Regions from separate parts of the Bradyrhizobium sp. IC4060 genome, predicted to be linked through region 2. Evidence: predicted binding sites of a transcription regulator. Region 2 holds the regulator's gene; the other holds the start of a gene.
The links. The regulator HrcA, encoded in region 2, represses chaperone genes, less so after heat shock. The targets are predictions, from matches to a motif close to GTTAGCACTCNCNNNNNGNGAGTGCTAAC.
Positions count from the first base shown of each region.

Region 1: I6F16_RS25630 (co-chaperone GroES) is a predicted target of HrcA. The motif match lies at 1,412-1,440, and genes of this name have one in related genera.

Region 1 covers NZ_JADYVJ010000009.1:29,025-32,430, forward strand. Annotated here, with positions in the region: gene I6F16_RS25620 (protein phosphatase CheZ) at 1-464, shown strand, start outside; gene I6F16_RS25625 (hypothetical protein) at 695-1,216, opposite strand; gene I6F16_RS25630 (co-chaperone GroES) at 1,531-1,827, shown strand; gene groL (chaperonin GroEL) at 1,946-3,406, shown strand, end outside.
Region 2 covers NZ_JADYVJ010000008.1:158,916-162,321, reverse strand. Annotated here, with positions in the region: gene rdgB (RdgB/HAM1 family non-canonical purine NTP pyrophosphatase) at 1-415, opposite strand, end outside; gene rph (ribonuclease PH) at 427-1,140, opposite strand; gene hrcA (heat-inducible transcriptional repressor HrcA) at 1,309-2,397, shown strand; gene grpE (nucleotide exchange factor GrpE) at 2,492-3,109, shown strand; gene pncA (bifunctional nicotinamidase/pyrazinamidase) at 3,261-3,406, opposite strand, start outside.

The DNA of each region.
Region 1 (3,406 bases), on a different contig from region 2:
AGATCGCGACGCTGCACGGCAAGAGCTTCGACGGCGGCGAGATGGCCAAGGTCAACGGCGAGCTCGGCGCGGTGGTCGGCGGCACCGAGCAGGCGACCCAGCAGATCCTCGAAGCCGCGGAATCGATCGACCAGGCCGCCAGCGCGATGTCGAAGGTGGACTCGATCGATCAGCAGAAGCGCCTTGCCGACGACATCCAGGAACGCGTCATCTCGATCTTCGAAGCCTGCAACTTCCAGGACCTGACCGGCCAGCGCATCAGCAAGGTCATGGGCACGATGAAGTTCATCGAGCAGCACATCAACGCGATGATGGAGATCTGGGGAGGCGTCGACGCGATCAAGTCCCATGTGCCCGCGCAGGTCGACAACCGCAGCGAGGAGGAGAAGCTCCTCAACGGCCCCAAGCTCGCCGGCGACGTCGGCCACGCCTCGCAGGACGACATCGACGCGCTGTTCGACTGAGCGGCGACGACATCGGAATACCAAAACGCCGGCCTTGGGCCGGCGTTTTTTGTTTTGGCCGGTGCAGATCGTGAACTCTTCTTCTCCCCTTGTGGGAGAAGGTGGCGCGAAGCGCCGGATGAGGGGTTCTCTCGACTCGCAAGACCGTTCGTGAGGAGATAGACCCCTCACCCGTCTCGCCGCTACGCGGCGAGCCACCCTCTCCCACAAGGGGAGAGGGTAAGAGACCGTCACGCCCTCGGCGCGCAGCGGACGTAGACCATGTTGCCGTAGCGGGTGCCGGCGTCCTTGTCGATGAAGCGGGTGATCATGACGCGACCGTCGAAGGAGACGATTTCGCGGTCCTGGTCGCCGGGGGTCGGGCCGGCCGGCCCGATGTAGTTCTTGCCGCTCGGCGAGCCCTTCAGCCGCAGCTCCTGCGGCGTCGCCTGGTCGGCGAGATGCATGATCACGCCACCGGAGGAACCGGCGGTGATCACGTAGGGGTTCCTGCATTGCTCACGCGCCATCTTCTCGGTGCGGGCGCGATCGGCCGGGTTCTGGAACGAGGCGAGGCCCCAGCGGCCGACGATCTCGTCGGCGCGGATGCTGGCGGGCATTTCCGGAGCGACGCCAGGTTCGGCTTCGGGCGGCGGCGGGGACGACGTGAGGGACGGCAGGTTGAAGCCGCCGCCGCAGGCGCCCAGCAGCAGCGCCAGACAAGAGGCGGCCGCCAGATTGGCAACCGTGCGCGCGTGAGCCGAACTGATCATGGCATTCCCCCGAACAAGACCATGGCCGCACCCCTCCCGCAGCCAAGCGCAAAACCGCTGCCGGAGCAATGACGTCGTTCTTTACGGCGACGCCCCGAGCGAGTTTCCAATGCCACCATCCTATATCCGCCTCAACAATCGCTTAACCACCTTTGCTTGACAGGATCGCGGCCAAGCCATATTTCCGGACCCACTATTAGCACTCGGAAAGCCCGATTGCTAAGCGCGCCGTTCGATCCTCGACGCGAGGGCGGACGGAAGCGCCGCCCCACCGACCCCACTACTTCCGAAGCGAGCCTCCAAAGGGAAACGTCATGGCTAAATCCAAATTTCGTCCGCTGCATGACCGTGTCGTGGTCAAACGTATCGACGCCGAGGAAAAGACCAAGGGCGGCATCATCATTCCGGACACGGCCAAGGAAAAGCCGTCCCAGGGCGAGGTCGTCGCCGTCGGCCCCGGCGGCCGCGACGAGACCGGCAAGCTGATCCCGATCGACCTCAAGGTCGGCGACCGCGTGCTGTTCGGCAAGTGGTCGGGCACCGAGGTCAAGATCGACAACGAAGAGCTCCTGATCATGAAGGAGTCGGACATCATGGGCGTGCTGGCCTAAGGCCGTCCGCCTGAACAGCCGCTGAATGTCATGCCCGGATCCAGGCGATCCGGGCATCCATCGTTCCGCCGCACGGCACAAGACAACACACATCACATAACACGAGGGATTGCAGACCATGGCTGCCAAAGACGTCAAGTTTTCCGGAGACGCGCGCGATCGCATGCTGCGCGGCGTCGACGTTCTCGCCAACGCCGTCAAGGTGACGCTCGGCCCGAAGGGCCGCAACGTCGTCATCGAGAAGAGCTTCGGCGCCCCCCGCATCACCAAGGACGGCGTCACGGTCGCCAAGGAGATCGAGCTCGAGGACAAGTTCGAGAACATGGGCGCCCAGATGGTGCGTGAGGTCGCCTCCAAGACCAACGACCTCGCCGGCGACGGCACCACCACCGCGACCGTGCTGGCCCAGGCCATCGTGCGCGAAGGCGCCAAGGCGGTCGCCGCCGGCATGAACCCGATGGATCTCAAGCGCGGCATCGACACCGCGGTTGCCGCCGTCATCAAGGACATCGAGAAGCGCGCCAAGCCGGTCGCCGCCTCCTCCGAGGTCGCCCAGGTCGGCACCATCTCGGCCAACGGCGATGCCGCCATCGGCAAGATGATCGCCCAGGCGATGCAGAAGGTCGGCAACGAGGGCGTCATCACCGTCGAGGAGAACAAGTCGCTCGAGACCGAGGTTGATATCGTCGAGGGCATGAAGTTCGACCGCGGCTATCTCAGCCCCTACTTCGTCACCAATGCCGAGAAGATGACCGCCGAGCTCGAGGACGCCTACATCCTCCTGCACGAGAAGAAGCTCTCGGGCCTGCAGGCCATGCTGCCGGTGCTGGAGGCCGTGGTGCAGTCGGGCAAGCCGCTCGTCATCATCGCCGAGGACGTCGAGGGCGAGGCGCTGGCCACCCTGGTCGTCAACCGGCTCCGTGGCGGCCTGAAGGTGGCCGCGGTGAAGGCGCCGGGCTTCGGTGACCGCCGCAAGGCCATGCTGGAGGACATCGCGATCCTGACCGGCGGCCAGCTGATCTCCGAGGAGCTCGGCATCAAGCTCGAGAACGTCACGGTGAAGATGCTCGGCCGCGCCAAGAAGGTGGTGATCGACAAGGAGAACACCACGATCGTCAACGGCGCCGGCAAGAAGCCCGACATCGAGGCCCGCGTCGGCCAGATCAAGGCGCAGATCGAGGAGACCACCTCGGACTACGACCGCGAGAAGCTCCAGGAGCGCCTCGCCAAGCTCGCCGGCGGCGTCGCGGTGATCCGCGTCGGCGGCGCCACTGAGATCGAGGTCAAGGAGAAGAAGGACCGCGTCGAGGACGCGCTCAACGCCACCCGCGCCGCGGTTCAGGAAGGCATCGTCCCGGGCGGCGGCGTCGCGCTGCTCCGCGCCAAGAAGGCGGTCGGCCGTCTCACCAACGCCAATGACGACGTCCAGGCCGGCATCAACATCGTGCTGAAGGCGCTGGAAGCCCCGATCCGCCAGATCTCCGAGAACGCCGGCGTGGAAGGCTCGATCGTGGTCGGCAAGATCCTGGAGAACAAGTCCGAGACCTTCGGCTTCGACGCCCAGAACGAGGACTATGTC
Region 2 (3,406 bases):
GATGATCGTCGGGCCAGGCCACGCAAAGCGCGGAGACGAAGTGGGCCTTGCGCTTGTCCGGCGTGGTGGCGCCGCGCTCCTGCAGCAGGCGCTCGATCTGCGCCATCGCCGCGTTGAAATCCTTGGTCGGGCCGGCCCAGCGCGCGCTGTAGATTCCCGGCGCGCCATCGAGCGCATCGACCACGATGCCGGAATCGTCGGCGAAGGAGGGCAGCTTGGTCGCCTCCGCCGCGGCGATCGCCTTGATCGCGGCGTTGCTGCGGAAATCGTTGCCGGTTTCCTCGGGCTCGTCGAGGCCGAGCTCGCCGGCCGACACCGCCTCGATCCCGTACGGCGCGAGCAGCTCCCTCATCTCGGCGAGCTTGCCGGGATTGTGGGTGGCGATGACGAGCTTGTCGGTGATTCGGCGGTGCATGGGCCTATTGACTACGCCACGGCCAGTTTCTGCAAGTCCACCAGACGCGCAATGCCCTTCTGCGCCAGGGCGATCAGCTTCAGGAACTCGTCCTGCGTGAACGGCTCGCGTTCCGCGGTGCCCTGCACCTCGATGATGCGGCCATCGCCGGTCATGACGAAATTGGCGTCGGTCTCGGCTTCCGAATCCTCGGCATAGTCGAGATCGAGCACCGGCGTGCCGTTGTAGATGCCGCAGGAGATCGCGGCGACGTTGTCGCGCATCACGTTGGCCTTCACCATGTTGCGCGCCTTCATCCAGTTGAGGCAATCGGCAAGCGCGACCCAGGCGCCGGTGATCGAGGCCGTGCGCGTGCCGCCGTCGGCCTGGAGCACGTCGCAATCGACCGTGATCTGGCGCTCGCCGAGAGCTTCGAGATCGACGATGGTGCGAAGCGAGCGGCCGATCAGGCGTTGGATCTCGACCGTGCGGCCGCTCTGCTTGCCGGCGGAGGCCTCGCGGCGGGTGCGTTCGGAGGTCGCGCGCGGCAGCATGCCGTATTCGGCGGTGACCCAGCCGCGGCCCTGCCCCTTCAGCCACGGCGGCAGGCGATCCTCCAGTGTGGCGGTGACCAGCACATGGGTGTCGCCGAATTTAACGAGGCACGAGCCTTCCGCATATTTGACCACGCCGCGCTCCAGCGTCACGGGGCGCAATTCGTCGGGCGCACGGCGGCTTGGCCGCATGGGAAATCTCCAAAACTCACGGGAATAGGCTGTTCGCGGTGCTTGTAGGTGGGGCGGGGGTGGGCGGCAAGGGCTTATTCACCCCCTGACCGTCGGCCTGCAAACGCCACGCTTGTCAGACGCGGCCCGGATGGACAAATTATAAGGATCTGAGAGGAGTTACCGTCTGTGGCCCATCACGATCCGATCCATCTGATCGCGCCGCGCGCAGGCCTTGCCCAGCTCAACGAGCGTTCCCGCGACATCTTTCGTCAAATTGTCGAAAGCTATCTCGCGACCGGTGAGCCGGTCGGCTCGCGCAACATTTCCCGCCTGATTGCGATGCCGCTGTCGCCGGCATCTGTGCGCAACGTCATGGCCGATCTGGAACAGCTCGGCCTGATCTATGCCCCGCACACCTCCGCCGGCCGACTGCCGACGGAACTGGGCCTGCGCTTCTTCGTCGATGCCCTGATGCAGGTCGGCGACCTCAACGAGGCCGAGCGGCAGGCGATCCAGAGCCAGCTCTCGTCCGTCGGCGAGGCGCAATCGGTCGAGGCGGCGCTGGACCAGGCCTTGATGCGGCTCTCCGGCCTGACCCGGGCCGCCGCCGTCGTGCTGACGCCGAAATCCAATGCGCGGCTGAAGCACATCGAATTCGTCCGCCTGGAACCGGAAAAAGCGCTGGTGATCCTGGTCGGCGAAGACGGCCAGGTTGAAAACCGCGTGTTGACGCTGCCGCCCGGAGTTCCCTCTTCGGCGCTGACAGAGGCCGGCAATTTCCTCAATGCGCGGATCCGCGGCCGGACCTTGGCCGAAGCGCGGCTCGAGCTCGAGACCGCACTCGGCGAGGCCCGTGCCGAGCTCGATCAGCTGACACAGAAAGTGATCTCGGCCGGCATTGCCAGCTGGTCCGGCGGCGAGAGCGAGGACCGTCAGCTCATCGTCCGCGGCCACGCCAATCTGCTCGAAGATCTGCACGCGCTGGAGGATCTGGAGCGGGTTCGCCTGTTGTTCGACGACCTCGAGACCAAGCGCGGCGTGATCGATCTGCTCGGCCGGGCCGAGACCGCCGAAGGCGTGCGCATCTTCATCGGAAGTGAGAACAAGCTGTTCTCGCTGTCGGGGTCCTCCACCATCATCTCGCCCTATCGGGATGCCGCCGGCCACATCGTCGGCGTTCTCGGCGTGATCGGCCCGACGCGGCTGAATTATGCCCGCGTGATCCCGACCGTGGACTACGCCGCCCGCATCGTCAGCCGCCTGTTGGGGGGCTGACCGGCCTTTCTGCCGATCACGGGCGCTTGATTTTCGCGGGCTTAAGCACGATATCCGGGCCAACATCCCTGAAACGAGTTCGAGATCAGAGCCGATGACCGAGCAAGACCGGCAACCCCAAGACACGACTGCAGCGACCGGCGAGCCCGTGGTGTCGAAACCCTACATCATGCCCGACGATCCCGAGCCGGGTTCGGTCGAAACCCTGCAAAAGGAAGCGGCTGAAGCGCGCGACCGCATGCTGCGGACGCTGGCCGAGATGGAGAATTTGCGCAAGCGCACCGCAAAGGAAGTCGCCGACGCCCGCCTCTACGGCATCACCGGCTTCGCGCGCGACGTGCTCGACATCGCCGACAATCTCCAGCGCGCACTCGATGCCGTTCCGGCGGAGGCGCGTGCTGCGGCCGATCCCGGCCTGGTCTCGTTGATCGAGGGCGTCGAGCTCACGGAGCGCGCGCTGCTCAACGCGCTGGAAAAACACGGCGTGAAGAAGCTCGATCCTCAGGGCCAGAAGTTCGACCCGAACTTCCACCAGGCAATGTACGAAGTGCCTGACGCGTCGGTGCCGTCGGGCACCGTGGTGCAGATCATGCAGGCCGGCTACACCATCGGTGACCGCGTGCTGCGCCCGGCGCTGGTCGGCGTCGCCAAGGGCGGCGCGAAGACTGCGCCCGCGGCGAACAACAACGAATCGAGCAGCGCGGCGAACTGAGTGTTGGCGTCATTGCGGGGCTCGGCGAAGTCGAGAACCCGGAATCCATCGAACAGCAGAGACAACCGCACAATGGATTCTCAGGTGCGCAAATTGCGCACCATAGCTCGCGCTGAAGCGCGCCCCGGAATGACGGAAGATGGCGCGCCGCCTACGCGCTCACCGCGATATCCGCAGACTGAATCCGCTTCACGCCCGCCTTGGCCATGTCGGCCCAGGCCTTGGCGAGCGAGCCCTGCGTGTCGATGCCGCGGCAGGCGTCTTCCACCACATAGACCTCGAAGCCCGCCTTGCGCC